4 regions of the Nocardia sp. NPDC005366 genome follow, and region 2 is predicted to be linked to each of the others. Evidence: riboswitches for the same ligand, from Rfam matches in the RefSeq annotation. Region 2 holds a riboswitch; each other region holds the start of a gene.
The links. A riboswitch is a leader RNA that binds a small molecule or an ion and turns the genes downstream of it on or off. The one in region 2 is predicted to bind S-adenosylmethionine.
Positions count from the first base shown of each region.

Region 1: another riboswitch for S-adenosylmethionine. It lies ahead of ABZS43_RS05825 (aminotransferase class V-fold PLP-dependent enzyme); the one in region 2 lies ahead of ABZS43_RS29975 (hypothetical protein).
Region 3: another riboswitch for S-adenosylmethionine. It lies ahead of ABZS43_RS19070 (rhodanese-like domain-containing protein); the one in region 2 lies ahead of ABZS43_RS29975 (hypothetical protein).
Region 4: another riboswitch for S-adenosylmethionine. It lies ahead of ABZS43_RS07770 (bifunctional o-acetylhomoserine/o-acetylserine sulfhydrylase); the one in region 2 lies ahead of ABZS43_RS29975 (hypothetical protein).

Region 1 is NZ_JBEXFQ010000003.1:301,014-305,220, forward strand. It holds gene ABZS43_RS05820 (flavin reductase family protein) at 1-185, shown strand, start outside; gene ABZS43_RS05825 (aminotransferase class V-fold PLP-dependent enzyme) at 280-1,599, opposite strand; SAM riboswitch class IV at 1,645-1,758, opposite strand; gene ABZS43_RS05830 (MarR family transcriptional regulator) at 1,897-2,316, shown strand; gene ABZS43_RS05835 (Pls/PosA family non-ribosomal peptide synthetase) at 2,503-4,207, shown strand, end outside.
Region 2 is NZ_JBEXFQ010000034.1:59,141-63,347, forward strand. It holds gene ABZS43_RS29960 (DUF3153 domain-containing protein) at 1-89, shown strand, start outside; gene ABZS43_RS29965 (glycosyltransferase family 2 protein) at 145-1,329, shown strand; gene ABZS43_RS29970 (hypothetical protein) at 1,330-2,025, opposite strand; SAM riboswitch class I at 2,313-2,408, shown strand; gene ABZS43_RS29975 (hypothetical protein) at 2,636-2,836, shown strand; gene ABZS43_RS29980 (GNAT family N-acetyltransferase) at 2,842-3,366, shown strand; gene ABZS43_RS29985 (ABC transporter substrate-binding protein) at 3,482-4,207, shown strand, end outside.
Region 3 is NZ_JBEXFQ010000015.1:137,857-142,063, reverse strand. It holds gene ABZS43_RS19080 (FAD-dependent oxidoreductase) at 1-1,042, opposite strand, end outside; gene ABZS43_RS19075 (hypothetical protein) at 1,428-1,877, shown strand; SAM riboswitch class IV at 1,941-2,056, shown strand; gene ABZS43_RS19070 (rhodanese-like domain-containing protein) at 2,072-2,488, shown strand; gene ABZS43_RS19065 (O-succinylhomoserine sulfhydrylase) at 2,485-3,699, shown strand; gene fgd (glucose-6-phosphate dehydrogenase (coenzyme-F420)) at 3,763-4,207, opposite strand, start outside.
Region 4 is NZ_JBEXFQ010000005.1:64,096-68,302, reverse strand. It holds gene ABZS43_RS07780 (DUF3017 domain-containing protein) at 1-32, shown strand, start outside; gene ABZS43_RS07775 (homoserine O-acetyltransferase) at 71-1,180, opposite strand; gene ABZS43_RS07770 (bifunctional o-acetylhomoserine/o-acetylserine sulfhydrylase) at 1,222-2,547, opposite strand; SAM riboswitch class IV at 2,637-2,747, opposite strand; gene ABZS43_RS07765 (TetR family transcriptional regulator) at 2,800-3,516, opposite strand; gene ABZS43_RS07760 (MFS transporter) at 3,665-4,207, shown strand, end outside.

The DNA.
Region 1 (4,207 bases), on a different contig from region 2:
CGGTCCTGCACGGCACCCCCATCTGGGTCCGCGCCAGCGTCCACCACCGAATCCCCATCGGCGACCATACTTTCGTCGTCGGCCTGGTCACCCGGGTGCACGACAATACCGACGAGGAACCGGCCGCCGCGCCGCTGCTGTACTACCAGGGCCGTTACCACCGCCCTACGTCGCTGGACCGATAGCTCCGACGCACCCCGCGGGATTCGACCTCGGCGTCGAGCGCGTCCGGATCGATGTCCGCGAGCCGACGCGACCACGACTCACGACATAGGAATCTCAGCCCACGGCGCAGGGTGACGCGCCCCCGGTGTCGACGGTAGCGAACGGGCGGGTCTCCGGAGTCGGGTTCCAGTGCGATCCGGTGACGGCGTAGTTCCAGCCGGTGCCGGTTTCTACGAGGTCGGCCACGGCTTCTATCAGCCGGTCGACGTCGGCGGAGCAGGTGCCGAGGCCGATGCTGGCGCGTAGCGCGCCGTCGAGGCCGAGGCGGGCGAGCAGGGGGTGGGCGCAGAAGCGGCCGTCGCGGACGCCGATGCCGTGTTCTGCGGAGAGGTAGGCGGCGACGTGGCCGGGGGCGAAACCGTCGAGAGTGAAGGCGACGATACCGACGCAATCGGGGCTGTCGGACCACAGTCGCAGGAGTTCGACGCCGGGAATCGCGCACAGGCCGTCGCGGAGACGGTCGGCGAGCAGGCGTTCATGCGATGCGAGGGTTTCGGCATCGATATCGCACAGCGCCGCACAGGCGGCGGCCAGCGCAGCCGCGCCGAGCACATTCGGCGACCCCGCCTCGTGACGCTGCGGCGCGGGAGCCCACTCGGCCGAGTCCGCGCGCACCTCGCGCACCGCGCCGCCGCCCGCCAGATACGGCTCGGCCGCGTCGAGCCAGTCACGGCGGCCGACGAGAACACCCGCGCCGAACGGCGCGTACAGCTTGTGACCCGAGCAGGCCAGGTAGTCGATTCCCGTGTCGCGCAGGCTGATCCGGCGGTGCGGAGCCAACTGCGCCGCGTCGACCAGGATGCGCGCGCCGCACCGGTGCGCCACCTCGGCCAGACGTTCCAGCGGCAGCACCTCGCCGGTGACGTTCGACGCGCCGGTAATCGCCAGCAGCGCGGCAGGTTTGGCGCACAGCTCGGCGACAAGAAGCCGGATGGTCTCCTCGACGGTGTCGGCGGCCCGCACCACGCGACGTCCGTTCCTGGTCCACGGCAGGAAATTGGCGTGATGCTCGATGTCGAGCACGACGGTGTCGCCGGGCACGCATCCGGCGAGCAGGTTCAGCGAGTCGGTGGTGTTGCGGGTGAAGACCACGACCTGGTCGTCGGCGGCGTCCAGGAAAAGGCTCACCGAAGCGCGCGCGGATTCATAGCATTCGGTGGAGATCCGGGAGGCGTAACCCGCGCCCCGATGCACGCTGGCGTAGTACGGCAGCAGCTGCTGCACCCGGTCGGTGACCGCGGCCAGCGCAGGCGCACTGGCGGCGTAGTCGAAATTCGCGTAGGTGGTGGTTCCGCCCTGGACGAGCGGCACCTGGAGGTCATCGCCGGATACCCGGGCGAGGGGGGCACAGGTCTGGTCCACAACAGCAGTCATCACGTAATCCCGTCGACAGAGGGACTCGCAATCGAGGATTGTTCGAGTCCGCGCTTGCCGCGCCCGGTCGGGCGGCGGCCCGGTCGTCACCCGGAGCACCCCACCGCGGAGGAGGGTTGCCGACCAGCTAGCCGGGGCTTGACACTGGTACTCGTGACCTGATCCGAGATTGGCAGACGCACCACAGTCCTGTCAACAGGGACGTTCCGTGTCGACGGCGACACTCGATCACCTGCGTCCGTTCACCGCGGTCGCCCGTACGTCGTTTGCGCATTCCGGCGGTATGCGATGCGATCGATGCATCCCCCCGCGCTACTCCGCTTCCCGACCTACGTGCTCGGCAAGCTGCACAAGGCGGTGCGCAGCGAGATGGGCACGTCGCCGCGCGAGCACTGGGTGCTGGTCTACCTGGAGGAATTCGACGAGTTGTCCCAGCAGCAGGTATCCACCGCTCTCGGCATCGACCGCAGCGAAGTCGTCCGGCTGATCGACGGGCTCGAGCAGAACGGTCTGGTCGTGCGTACCCGCGACGCCGTCGATCGCCGCAAATACCGACTCTCCGTCACCGAGGCGGGCAGCGCCGAACGCCGCCGCACCGACGAACTCATCGAGGCGGCGGCGCAACGGGTCCTGCACCGCCTCGACGCGGACGAGCAGCGCATTCTGCATCGCCTCGCCCTCAAAGCGCTCGGCGAGGATCAGGCACTGAGCGACTGAATCCGGTATTTCGGCCGGTAGCGCGGTTGTCATCGGGACGAACCACCCGATCCGGCGACCATCGATCAGCCGATACCCCGGGTACCGTAGACCACTGGTCCCCGTGGTGTTTGCCCACTGGTAACCCTCTTGTGAAACAACGAACGATGAAGAGCAGGCAGGTCTATGAGAGGTGGACAGGACGTCATGCTGCAGCCGCAGGTCGATACCGCGGCGGGCGAGGGCCCGGATCCGCGGTCGATTCCCGATCCGCTATCGCGCGGCGCCCTTGCCCCGCCCGCCCGCACCCTGGTCGACATCCTCGCCGCCACCGCCATCGACCACCCGGACGCCCCCGCCATCGATGACGGGGACGTGGTCATCGGCTACTCCGAACTGCTGACCGAGATCGACGCCGTCGTCGCGCGCCTCGCCGCGGCCGGAGTGCGAGCGGGCGACCGCGTTGGCGTCCGCATGCCCTCGGGCACCAACGAGCTCTACGTGACGATTCTGGCCGTGCTGCACGCGGGCGCCGCCTACGTGCCCGTCGACGCGGACGATCCGGACGAACGCGCCAGGCTGGTCTTCGGCGAGGCGGAGGTCACCGCCGTTGTCACCGCGGACGGTATCGAAACGACCTCCGCCGCAGCGGAATCCGATGGCACGACGGCGCCGCCCGATCCCGCTGACGACGCGTGGATCATCTTCACCTCCGGATCCACCGGAACGCCGAAAGGTGTCGCGGTGACCCATCGCAACGCCGCCGCGCTCGTCGACGCCGAGGCCGAGCTGTTCCTGCGGGACGCGCCGATCCGTCCCGGTGACCGCGTGCTCGCCGGACTCTCGGTCGCCTTCGACGCCTCCTGCGAGGAGATGTGGCTGGCCTGGCGGCACGGCGCGTGCCTGGTCCCGGCCCCGCGCGCGCTGGTCCGGACCGGGGCCGACCTGGGTCCATGGCTGGTGCGGCGCGAGATCAGCATCGTCTCCACCGTCCCGACATTGGCCGCCACCTGGCCCGCCGAGGCGCTCGAGTCGGTCCGGCTGCTGATCTTCGGCGGCGAGGCGGTACCCCCGGAACTCGCTGAACGCCTTGCCGGAAAAGCGGATTCGGGACGCGAGGTGTGGAATACCTACGGTCCCACCGAGGCGACGGTGGTGGCGTGCGCGGCCCTGCTCGACGGAAAGTGGCCGGTGCGCATCGGCCTGCCGCTGGACGGCTGGGATCTGGCCGTGGTCGATCCGGCGGGCAATCCGGTGGGCGAGGGCGAATCGGGCGAGCTGGTCATCGGCGGAGTCGGGCTTGCCCGATATCTCGACCAGGACAAAGATGCCGAGAAATACGCCCCGCTACCGTCACTGGGCTGGGAACGCGCCTACCGCAGCGGCGATCTGGTGCGCAACGACAGCGCCGGACTCGTGTTCCTCGGACGCGCCGACGACCAGATCAAAATCGGCGGTCGCCGTATCGAACTCGGCGAGATCGACAGCGCACTACAACACCTGCCCGGCGTGACCGGCGCCGCCGCGGCGATCCGAAGTACCAAGGCGGGCAATAAGATCCTCGTCGGCTACCTGACCGGACCCGACGCGGACTACGACCTCAAAGCCGCCAGAGACCGTCTCGCCGAACAACTTCCGGCTCCGCTGGTACCGCGTCTGGCCGTCGTCGCCGAACTGCCCACGCGCACCTCCGGCAAAGTCGACCGCGACGCGCTGCCGTGGCCGCTGCCGAAACAGAAGGACGCCGAGGCCGAAATCGGACTCACCCCGACCGCCCTGTGGGTCGCGGGCCTGTGGGATGCGCTGCTCGGCGCCGAGACACCGAGTCCCGATACCGACTTCTTCGATGTGGGCGGCGGCTCACTCGCCGCCGCGCAACTGGTGGCCGCGCTGCGCGAACGCTATCCGCATA
Region 2 (4,207 bases):
CCTTCATGGACCGCAATCCGGCCGCCCCCCACCCCGAAGGCGGCTTCTCCCTGAGCCGCTGGTGGCGGCTGGTCATCGAAGGACGCTGACCCCCGGACGGCGGCACGTCCGATATACGCGGGTGCGAGACGAGGGGTGCCGACAATGGCTGACGACAGCGCGGCTCGCGCGCGAACGGCCATCGCCGGGAACGCGGCGGCGGTGAGCGCACGGGCGGGCGCCGGCGTCGCGGTGCTCGGCTGCGCGATCGCATTGGTCAATCGGTTGACGGTACGGCGACTGCCGGAATCCGCCGCTGTCATCGAGCCGATCACGGTGTGCGTTCCGGCGCGCGACGAGGTGCGGCGACTGCCGGAGCTGATCGGTGATCTGCGCGCGCAGTCGGGGGCGCCGCGCCTCCAGGTGCTGATTCTCGATGACGCGTCCACCGACGGCACCGCGGCGGCGGCCGAGAAGGCGATCGACGGCGACCCCCGGTTCATCGTGATCCGCTCGGATACCGAACCGGAGCCGGGATGGACCGGGAAGGCCGCGGCCTGTGCCAGGCTGGCCGACGCGGTGGATACGGCCGTCGTGATCTTCCTCGACGCCGACGTGCGGATCGCGCCCGGCGCGATCGCCGCGGCGGTGGCGGAATTGCGCAGGGGCCGCGCGGCACTGGTGTCACCGTGGCCGCGCCAGGACGCGGGGTCGGTGGCCGAGGCGCTGGTGCAGCCACTGCTGTGCTGGTCGTGGGCCTCCACGTTGCCCGTCGCCGTGGCGAATCGGAGCCTGCGGCCGTCGACGGCGGTGGCGTGCGGGCAGTTCCTGGTCTTCGACACCGCCGCCTATCGCGCGGCAGGCGGCCACGCGGCGGTGGCGGCGTCCCCGACCGAGGATCTGGATATCGCCCGCGCGGTGCGGCGCGGCGGCGGGCATACCGCTCTGGTCGCCGCGGGCCCGCTGGCCCGCACCCGGATGTACCGGGGCGCGGCCGAACTCGACGCCGGATACACCCGGTGGCTGTGGTCCGCCTACGGCGGCTCGCCGATCGCCGCCGCGGCTGTCGGATCGGTGGCCGCCCTGGCGTACGTGGTCGCGCCCCTGGCGGCGGTGGCGGGTCGCGGCGGTACCCGCCGAGCCGGAATTCTCGGGTATGCCGCCGCCGTCACCACGCGACTGCTGGCGCGTTCCCTGGAGTCCGGTCGATCCTCGACCCGCGCCGATATCGTCGCGGCACTGGCGCATCCCGTGTCGATCATCGCGTACACGGCCCTGTCGATCCGATCGCACCTGGCCTACCGCCGGGGGACGCTCGGTTGGAAAGGTCGTTCCCTCCCCCGCGGATGATCATGGGATGGTGGTCATCCCGACGGTCGGCAGGAAGAAGCAGGACCGATCGCCGCTCTGGACGGTGCCGAAGACCGCCGCGAGCACCATGCCCTTGCCGGTGTCGACGGGGACCGCGCGGATACCGCCGACCGGGAGCGAGGCGAGGAAGAAGTCCTGGACGGCCTTCTCGGCGACCGGACGGACGTCGGCGGGCACCTCGGGCGGGATCATGGCGGACAGGACATCCCCGATCGGGCCCATGGACGCCGTGCCGCTACGGCCGTTGCTGACGTTGAGCCACGCGACACGCATCCCGGTATCGGTCCTCTTGTCGGCGGCGACGCCGAAAGGCACGAAGGTGAACATGGTCTGGCCCGCTTCCACGGCGGTCATATCGAGTCCGGGGATGGCGACGGTCGTCTTAGGCCACGGCCCCGGCACCGCGCCCGCTACCGCGGGGACGAGCCCGAATGTGGACGCGTCGTTACAGAAGGCGGCCGCGGTCGGGTACAGGAACGGGTCCATGCCGAACTTCCGCAGCGCCTCGATATTCGACTCGTAGGCACCGAGCAGATCACCCGGACCCGCGATGGCGGCGGCGCGGTCGGTGTCGGGGGACGGAGCGCCCACCGCGCCGCCAGGTAGCGCGAGGGCCAGTGCGACAGCCCCGGTCGCGACGGCGGCAAACGTGGTCAGACGGCGCACTACGGTCACAACAGACCTCCTCATCGTCGGCACGATCGAGGAGGAGGGTACTCCCGCAAACGCTTTCAGCAGGGTTTATCGGATTCGGCAAGCCCTGGGCGCGTCGCGGACGACGAGTGCGGGGTGAGGGGCGATCGGAGTAGGACGTCCGATCGACCGGGGTAATTCTCGACGCGCGCGGCGATGGCGGGAAGGACTGTGCTCACCCTGATTTCTACCCTTGTGAAGGAGCCGCCCTCCTTCGCATGATGTTTCGGCTCGACACGTGTTCCCGCGGCGCTGGCGCCACCGGAATCTCACCATCCAGAGCGACCGAGAGACCTGGCTCACCGACGTCGCAGCAACCCCCCGGCATTCTCGGGTGCGGGTGCTTCCGCCGGGAACGATGGAGGACCGAAGTGATGATCTACCGCAGTGGCAATCGCTGGGGCCGTCGCCATGTCGACCAGTGCCATGTCGACCAGTGCCATGCCGACCAGTGCCATGCCGACCAGTGCCATGTCATGTCCACCGGCTGTCGCGGCTGACCCGCCCGCCAGACCGTGCGCCCGACACTGGCCGGGTGCGGCGACCGCCGCCCACAGGGGTGGTCGCGTCCGCTTGTTCCGAAGGACTCGCCATGAGTGCGCCCCACGCGCCCGCCCCGCCGGGTGAATCCGATGTCGTCTCCCCCGACGCCGATGACGCCTCCACCTCCGACGTGCCCAGCGTCGCGAGATCACGGCATCCGCCGCGACGGGTCGCGAGTACGGCGGCGCTGATCGCTGTCGCGCACGTCGCGCGCAATCCGGCCGCCGAGCCGTGGTCGATGGCGGGGTGAGCGGCGTGGCCTCACGTTTCCCCGACAACGGAGTTCGGGTGCACCGCGTCGCGCAGTCCGATCCGCTCGCCGCTTCGCTGCTGGCCGAATTGGCCGTCGAATACAGCACGCGCTACGGCAGAACCCCGGGCGCGGTGCACGCCTCGCTGGTGGACTATCCGGCGCAGGAATTCGCACCGCCGCACGGTGACCTGCTTGTCGTCACCCGGGATTCGGAACCGGTCGCGGGCGGCGCCTTCCAGCGCTACGACGAGACGACCGCCGAACTCAAACGCGTCTGGACCTCGCGCGAGCACCGCAGGCAGGGATTCGGCAGGTATGTCCTGACGCACCTGGAAGCCGAGATCACCCGTCGAGGTTATCGACGCGTCTACCTGACGACAGGGCCACGTCAGCCCGAGGCGGTCGCCCTCTACCTCGCGGCCGGGTACACCCCGCTCTACGACCCCGATCTGCCCCCCGAGCGGATCGGCAAACATCCGTTCGAGAAATACGTGCGTGCCGCCGATTTTGTGGGCGTCGTCGCATGAGATTCCTGCTCATGACCTCGATCGCCCCGGTGCCCGAGCCGAGTACCGGCGGGCTTGCCGGTACCAGGCAGCGCCGCCCCGATGTCAACCATGTCGAAACCCTTGGAGTAGCACAGTGATCCGATCCCGCTATCGAATCGCGGCCATTGCCGCCGCCGTCACCGCGGCCGCGAGTCTTGCGGCCTGCGGCGGCGATTCGGGCGGTTCCGGCGGCGACGCCGGACCGCCGCGGCCGGGCGGTACGCTGCGCTACGGACTCTCCCAGGCGCCGACCTGCTCGGATCCGGCGCAGGCAGGCAGTAACCAGACCATTTACGTCGCCAGGCAGATCGTCGATTCGCTGACCGACCAGGATCCGGCGACCGGGGCGATCACGCCGTGGCTGGCCCGCAGCTGGGAGGTGAGCCCGGATGCGAAGGTTTTCACCTTCCACCTCGCCGACGGCGTCACCTTCAGCGATGGCACCCCGCTCACCGCCGAATCGGTCAAGCGCAATTTCGACGCGATCGTCAAGCTGGGTGCGGCCAAATCACCGCTCGGGGCCAGCTATCTGACCAACTACGTGAGTACCACGCCGGTGGACCGGTTGACCGCGAGAGTCGAGTTCAGCAAGCCGAATTCACAATTCCTGCAGGCCTCCTCGACCACCCAGCTGGGCTTGCTCGCCGACGCGACCACCGCCGCTCCCGCCGAACAGCGTTGCGCCGGCGGCAATATCGGCAGCGGCCCGTTCACCTACGCGGGCTGGCGTCAGGACGCCTCGGCCACACTCGCCAAGCGCGCCGGATACAACTGGGGTTCGGACGTTTTCGCCCATCGTGGGGAGGCGTATCTGGACCGC
Region 3 (4,207 bases), on a different contig from region 2:
TGCCCGCCTGGTCGTCGAAGGGCAGGTTGGTGATGTTCTGCGACAGGTAGCCGACCGCGCGGTATACGGCCTGGATATCCCAGTCCTTGATGACGCCGGTGCCCTTGACGTTGCCGGTGCCGTCGAGCTGGGTGCGTTCGGTGCGCAGACCGACCACCTTGCCGTTCTCGTCGCCGACGATTTCCGCGGGCGATTCGAAGAAGTGCAGGAAGAGTTTGTGGGGGCGGGTGCCCTGGTCGCGGATGGCCCACTGTTCGAGGGTGTTGGCAACCATGTCGACCTGCTTGGAATGCCTGCGGGCGGCTTCGGAGCCTTCGTCGTAGTCGATGTCCTCGGGGTCGACGATGACCTCGATGGTCGGGGAGTGGTCGAGTTCGCGCAGTTCCAGCGGGGTGAACTTGGCCTGGGCCGGGCCGCGACGCCCGAAGACGTGGACCTCGATCGCCTTGTTGGCCTTCAGGCCCTCGTAGACGTTCGGCGGGATCTCGGTCGGAAGCAGTTCGTCACCGGTTTTGGCCAGCACGCGCGCCACGTCGAGCGCGACGTTGCCGACGCCGAGCACGGCGACCTTCTCCGCGTCGAGCGGCCAGGTGCGCGGCACGTCGGGGTGTCCGTCGTACCAGGAGACGAAATCGGCCGCGCCGTAGGAACCGTCCAGGCCGATCCCCGGGATGTCCAGCGCGCGGTCGGCGTTGGCGCCGGTGGAGAAGATGACAGCGTCGTAGAAGCGACGCAGGTCGTCGAGGGTGATATCGGTGCCGTAGTCGATATTGCCGAGCAGTCGGACCTGCTCCTTGTCGAGCACCTTGTGCAGGGCGGTGATGATGCCTTTGATCCGCGGGTGGTCGGGTGCGACGCCGTAGCGGATCAGCCCGAACGGCGCGGGCATGCGCTCGTAGAGGTCGATGCTCACATCGGCCTCGGACTTCATCAACGCGTCGGCGGCGTAGATGCCGGCCGGTCCCGCGCCGACGATCGCGATGCGGAGCGGGCGGGCCGCCTGAGCTGCACCGCTCGTTGCTGCTGCACTCTGTTCGGTCATCTCTTCCGCGCACCCTTATGGTCGAAATTAATGGCGTTTGACTTAGCTTAGGCTAAGTTCACGCGTCGTTCCGGCGCACCTCGCGGTGCGTGACGCTGGTGCTGCTGGCTCGTGACTGCACGGCCCCCAGGTCGCTACGACGGTGAGCTCTCATATGGCTATGACAGCAGGCCGCAGTCCCGCGATTCTATCGGTGGCATGTCATGGGCCCTCTCAGGGTGTCGTGAACTGAACGGATGCCACGCCTCCCGGCGATCACCGACGACCCGTGACACCAGCCTACCGAGGTCCCTTCCGTCCGTGCCTGACGCGCGCTCGCGCCGGTGCGGCCGGGTGCGGCGGGGTCGGGTGTCGGATAGCGGCGCCGACCAGGGATGATCGAGGCATGACCGAGCAGCGCCCCGACCCCGAGGACGACGAAGCGATCGTGCTCGACCAGACCGATCAGCGCACCATGGCGCCGTTCATCGCGGCCGCGGTCTTCGCGGCGGTCGTGCTCGTCGCCATCGTGGCGGGCGGGCTGCTCTCACCCGCTGAGAAAAATGTCACAGAAGCCGACCGGATAGCGGGGGCCGCGCAGAACTACGTGAGCGCGCGTAACGCCAGTGATCAGTCGCCGCCGCCCGGAGTCGCGTGCGAGGGCTTCGAGGAGGGCAAGTCGCCGCTGGCGGGTCAGTTCGCCGGTGGAAGCTCAATAGAGATACCGAAAGTCGCGGATCAGTCCGTCAACGGAGATCGGGCGAAGGCGGCCGTCACCGTGCGGGTCGACGGCCGCGAGACCACCGAGACCTGGAACTTCACCCGATCCGGCGACAAGTGGATCGTCTGCGGATGACCTGCCCGCGTGTCGCGAATCGGTGTTTGACATGTCGCCCGCTCGACGGGCAATCTCAGTTCAGGTCATGAGAACCAGCGTCAAGCCCCGGCTCGCTGGTCGGCAACCCTCCTCCGCGGTGGGGTGCTCCGGGTGACGACCTGGCCGCGCGCCGAAAACGGGTGTGGCAAGTGCGGATTCACAGGAGGTTCGACATGAGTTATGCCGGTGACATCACCCCCCAGCAGGCGTGGGAAATACTGCGGGAACATCCCGAAGCCGTTCTGGTCGACGTGCGCACCGAAGCGGAATGGCGCTTCGTCGGCGTGCCGGATACCAGTTCGATCGAGCGGCCGACCGTGCTGATCGAATGGGTCGACAGCAACGGCGCGCGGAATACCGAATTCGCCGACCAGCTGGGTAAGGCCCTGCAAGCGCGCGATCAGGAAGCGCCCGTGGTCTTCCTGTGTCGTTCCGGTCAGCGTTCGGCGCATGCGGCGAATCTCGCGACCGAACTCGGCATCGGCCCGTCCTACAACGTGCTCGACGGTTTCGAGGGCGGTCTCGACAGCACGGGCCACCGCGGCGGCGAAGGCTGGCGGGCCACCGGCCTGCCCTGGCGGCAGTCGTGATCACCGGCGGCGCCTTCGACAAGCCGCTACCCGATGATGTCGGCCCGGCCACCCTCGGGGTGCGGGGCGGCCTGCGCCGCTCCGGTTTCGAGGAGACCTCCGAGGCGCTGTACCTGACCTCCGGCTTCGTCTACGAGAGCGCGGAGGCGGCCGAGGCCGCGTTCACCGGCGACGTCGAACATTTCGTCTACTCCCGCTACGGCAATCCGACGGTCGCCATGTTCGAGGAGCGGATGCGCCTGCTCGACGGCGCGGAGGCGTGCTTCGCCACCGCGAGCGGTATGTCGGCCGTATTCACCTCGCTCGGAGCGCTGTTGAGCGCGGGCGATCGACTGGTGGCCGCGCGCAGTCTCTTCGGATCCTGTTTCGTGGTGTGCAACGAGATCCTGCCGCGCTGGGGCGTGGAAACCGTCTTCGTCGACGGTGAGGATCTGGACCAGTGGGAACAGGCGCTGTCGGTGCCGACGCAGGCGGTGTTCTTCGAGACCCCGGCCAACCCGATGCAGACCCTGGTCGATGTGCGCAAGGTCAGCGAACTCGCCCACGCGGCGGGCGCGAAGGTGGTGCTGGACAACGTTTTCGCCACCCCGCTGCTGCAGCGCGGTTTCGATCTCGGCGCCGACGTTCTCGTGTACTCCGGCACCAAACATATCGACGGCCAGGGCCGCGTGCTCGGCGGCGCCATCCTCGGCGAGCGGGACTATATCGACGGTCCGGTGAAGAACCTGATGCGCCATACCGGTCCGGCGCTGAGCCCCTTCAACGCGTGGACGCTACTGAAGGGTTTGGAGACGATGCCGCTGCGGGTGCGCCATTCCACCGAATCGGCACTGAAGCTCGCGCGCTTCCTCGAGGGCAATGATTCGGTGAGCTGGGTGCGCTACCCGTATCTGGAATCGCATCCCCAGCACGCCTTGGCGACCAGCCAGATGAGCGGCGGCGGCACGGTGGTCACGTTCGAACTCGACGCGCCGGCGGACGAGGCGAAGAAACGCGCCTTCGAAGTGCTCAACCGGTTGCGGATCGTCGATATCTCCAACAATCTCGGCGATTCCAAAACTCTGATCACCCATCCGGCCACCACGACCCACCGTGCGATGGGCCCGGAAGGCCGCGCCACCATCGGTCTGTCCGACGGTGTTGTCCGCATTTCGGTTGGCCTGGAGGATGTCGACGACCTCCTCGGGGATCTGGAGCGCGCGCTGCGCTGAAATCGCCCGGCGCAGACGAGAAGAACCCCATCCCGGCCGGGATGGGGTTCTTCGTCTATCAGCTCAGCCGAGCGCCCGCAGCCGGGGGCCGAGGTCACGTTCGAACAGTTCCAGGAACCGGCGCTGATCGTGGCCGGGGGCGTGGAAGACCAGGTGGTTCAGCCCGGCGTCCAGGTACGGCTTGATCTGGGCGACGGCCTCGTCGGGATCGCTCGCCACGATCCAGCGCTTGGCGATCTGCTCTATCGGCAGCGCGTCGGCGGCGGTTTCCATCTCGATCGGGTCGGTGATGCTGTGCTTCTGTTCGGCGGTCAGCGACAGCGGCGCCCAGAAGCGGGTGTTCTCCAGTGCCAGTTCGGGATCGGTGTCGTAGGAGATCTTGATCTCGATCATCCGGTCGATATCGTCGACGGTGCGTCCGGCCTTGCCCGCGCCCTCGGCGACGGCGGGCAGCAGTTTCTCGGTGTAGAGATCCATCCCCTTGCCCGAGGTGCAGATGAAGCCGTCG
Region 4 (4,207 bases), on a different contig from region 2:
CCGCCACGATCAGCACGGTCGGCGTCGGCTGACCAGCCCCGGGCTGGTGAGGAACCAACCCCGGTACCGCTCAGCGATGTTCGCGTGCCAGCCGCATGGTTTCGATCAGCAGTTTCGACACCGCGGCGGCCTCGGTCAGGAATCCGTCGTGCCCGTCCCTGGAATGCACGATCTCCAGCCTGTCGCAGCCGGGTAGCGCGTCGGCCAATTCCTGCTGTGTCCGTAGGGGATACAGCCGATCGGAGTCGACGCCGCCCACCACGCACGGGACCGGGGTCGAGGCGAGCGCCGCCGCGACACCGCCGCGCCCGCGGCCGACATCGTGCCGGTTCATCGCCTCGGTGAGCAGGACGTAGGTGGCGGGATCGAAACGGCTACAGAGCTTTTCGGCCTGATGGTCCAGGTAGCTCTGCACCGCGTAGCGACCACCCCGCCACGGATCTTCCTCGTCCTGCGCGTGATTCTCGAAGCGGTGATCCAATTCGGACTCGGTGCGGTAGGTCAGGTGCGCGATCCGCCTCGCGATGCCCATGCCGGTCATCGGGGCGCGATCGGTGTCGTGGTAATCACCGCCCTGCCAGTCCGGATCGGCCTTGATGGCGGCGATCTGGGTGGTCTGGGTTCCTATCTGGTCGGCGGTGGCGCGCGCGCCGACGGCGAGCACCAGGGCCGCCGCCACTCGTTGCGGTGCTTCGATCATCCATTCCAGCACCCGCATGCCGCCCATCGACCCGCCGACCACGGCGGCCAACCGGTCGATGCCGAGCAACCGCGTCAACGCGATCTCCGCGGTCACTTGATCGCGGATGGAGATCTCCGGAAACCTTGCGCCCCACGGCTTTCCGTCGGAAGCGAGGGAGGAGGGCCCGGTGCTGCCCTTGCAGCCGCCGAGCACATTCGTCGCGATCACACACCACTCGTCGGTATCGAGCGGCGCACCGGGGCCGACCATGCCCTCCCACCAGCCCGGCTGCGGGTGGGCGTCGTCGGGCCCGCCGACCACGTGTGAATCACCGGTCAGCGCGTGCTCGACCAGTACGACATTGTCCAGCGCGGGGGAGAGCTCACCCCAACGTTGCACCGCGAGAAGCACGTCGGGGACGACGGCGCCGTTCTCCAGCGCGACATCCCCGATGGCGATCACGCCGAGCCGCCCGTCCGGCGGTGGCAGAAGTGTCACACCGGTCGCTGGACGGGTGGTGCTCGGCTCGGCGCTCACGGTCACGAGGTCGCCGCGAAACCGGCGCGTAGATCGGCCAGGATGTCATCGATGCCCTCGATGCCGACGGCGAGACGTATCAGTCCCGGTGTCACGCCCGCGGCCAACTGCTCCTCGGGTGTCAGCTGCGAGTGGGTGGTCGAGGCCGGATGGATCACCAGCGAGCGCACATCGCCGATATTGGCGACGTGGCTGTGCAGTGTCAGCGCGTCGACGAACTTCTTGCCCGCGTCGATCCCGCCGCGCAGGTCGAACGCAACGATCGCGCCCGCACCCTTCGGGGCCAGCTCCTTGGCGCGCGTATGCCACGGCGAGGTGGGCAGGCCAGCGTAGAAGACGGCTTCGACGTCCGCGTGCTCGGTGAGGAATTCGGCGACGGCCTGAGCATTGGAGACATGCCGTTCGAGTCGCAGGCTCAGCGTTTCGATGCCCTGAGCGATCAGGAACGCGTTGAACGGCGAGATCGCGGCGCCGAGATCGCGCAGCAACTGCACGCGCGCCTTCAGCGCGTAGGCCGGTGCGCCGAGATCGGCGAAGACCGCGCCGTGGTAGCTCGGGTCGGGTGTGGTGAAACCGGGGTAGCGAGCCGCGCCGTTCTCGTCGCGCACCGTCCAGTCGAAGTTGCCGCCGTCCACGATCACACCGCCGATGGCCGTGCCGTGCCCGCCCAGGTACTTCGTCGCCGAGTGCACGACGATGTCGGCGCCGTGGGCAAGCGGCTGGATCAGGTACGGCGTAGCGACGGTGTTGTCGACGATCAACGGCAGCCCGGCCGCGTGGGCCACGTCCGCGACACCGCGGATGTCGAAGATGGCGCCGCTCGGGTTGGCGATGGTCTCGCCGTAGAGGGCTTTGGTGTTCGGCCGGATCGCGGCCCGCCACTGCTCCGGATCGTCCTGGTCGTCGACGAAGGAGACCTCGATGCCGAGTTTGGGCAGCGAGTAGTGGAAGAGGTTGTAGGTGCCGCCGTAGAGCTGCGGGCTGGAGACGATGTGATCGCCCGCCGAGGCCAGGTTGAGGATCGAGTAGGTCTCCGCCGCCTGCCCCGAGGCCACCAGCAGCGCGGCCACTCCGCCTTCCAGCGCGGCGACGCGCTGTTCCACCACGTCCTGGGTGGGGTTCATGATCCTGGTGTAGATATTGCCTGGTTCGGCCAGACCGAACAGCGCCGCGGCGTGCGCGGTGTCGCGGAATGCGTACGAGGTGGTCTGGTAGATCGGCAGGGCCCTGGCGCCGGTGCTCTGATCGGGGGACTGGCCCGCGTGGACCTGTTTGGTCTCGAAGGACCAGGCGGCCGGATCGATCGGGGACGCGATGGGTTCGCTCATATCGTTCTCCAAATGGGGGGTTGTTCGCCGGACGAACGGGTTATCGTATTGCGGGCGACGGACAACAACACATTTCGGGATCCTCCTGAACAGCGCGCTTGCTCCCGGCCTTCGGGAACCCGGTCATCACCCGGAGCACCCCACCGCAGCTGGAGGGTTGCCGTCCAGCGAGCCGGGGCTTGGCGCTGGCACTCATGACCTGACAAACATGGTAACCGGCGGTCGGGCAACGCCCGAATCCCGTTGGAAATATCACGCGGAGTCGAGCGGGCGCGCGTGCGAGCAGATGCGTCGGAGCTCGTCGTACGCGGTGAGTACCGCGGCGCGGGCGGCGCGGGCGGCGGTCTGCGGGTCGCCGTTGACGACCAGTTCCTCCGAATCCGCCATCGCGATATGACACAGCATCTGCCAGGTCGCCACCACCAGCCGGACCGGAAGCGCGTCGGGCGCCGTGCCCGCGCGTTCGGCTAGGCAGCGACTGATCGCCGTGGTCTTGGTCTCGCCGAATTCCAGGGCGCGCGCGTTAACCGTCTGGCTGCTGCGAGCGATCCGCTGCATTTGCTGGAACTGCCGGAAGGATGTGCTGTCCCCGGCGGTGGCGCGGTCGATCATGTCCAGGTAGGCGTTGCACAGCGCGGGCAGGTCGCCGTCGGTGCTTGGTTGTTGCCGCAGCGCGGTGGCGACGCCCTCGCCGAAGTCGGCGACCGGTCCGAGGACGATGTCCTCTTTGGTCTCGAAATATCGGTTAACGGTGCGCGGCGAGACGTCGGCGGCATGCGCGATCTGCTCGACCGTCGTCGCGTCGAACCCTTGGGCGTCGCACAGGTCGAGCGCCACTTCGATGATTCGCGCACGGGTCTGTATTTTCTTGCGCTCGCGCAGGCTCGGTCCCCGTCCGCACCGACCATCGGCCGGGTCGTTGGCGCGGGCGTCGGCCGCCGCGGCGATCGGCGCTGATGAGTCGAGCATGTCCGCATTCTATCGCACGGCGCCCAGTCGCTGTCCGCAACCGACAAATGTCCGATTGCGACATTTTTCTCTTGACGCCAATTGTCTGACGGTGACAGGATTGGCCGAATTGATCCGAGAGTCCAGCACTTCGAACGAGGAGACCGAGATGACCGACACCGCATCGGTGGCCGAAGCACCGGAGAAACGGGGGAGTTCCGCACGCTGGCTCGCCCTCGCAGTCATCGCGTTGGCGCAGCTCATGGTGGTTCTCGACGCCACCATCGTGACCATCGCACTGCCCTTCGCACAACGTGATCTCGACATCAGCGATAGCAACAAGCAGTGGATGCTCACCGCGTACACGCTGATCTTCGGCGGTCTGCTGCTTCTCGGCGGCCGCATGGCGGACTACCTGGGCCGTCGCCGGATCTTCATGGTCGGCCTGATCGGCTTCGCCGCCGCGTCGGCGCTGGCGGGCCTCGCGCAGAACGGGGCGCAGCTCTTCGCGGGCCGCGGCCTGCAGGGCGCTTTCGCCGCGCTTCTCGCGCCCGCCGCGCTGTCACTGCTCTCGGTGACGTTCACCGAGGCGAAGGAGCGGGCGACGGCCTTCTCCATCTTCGCCGGCATCTCGGCGGGCGGCGCCGCGATCGGCCTGCTCGCGGGTGGCGCGCTCACCGAATACGCCTCGTGGCGGTGGACGCTGTTGGTG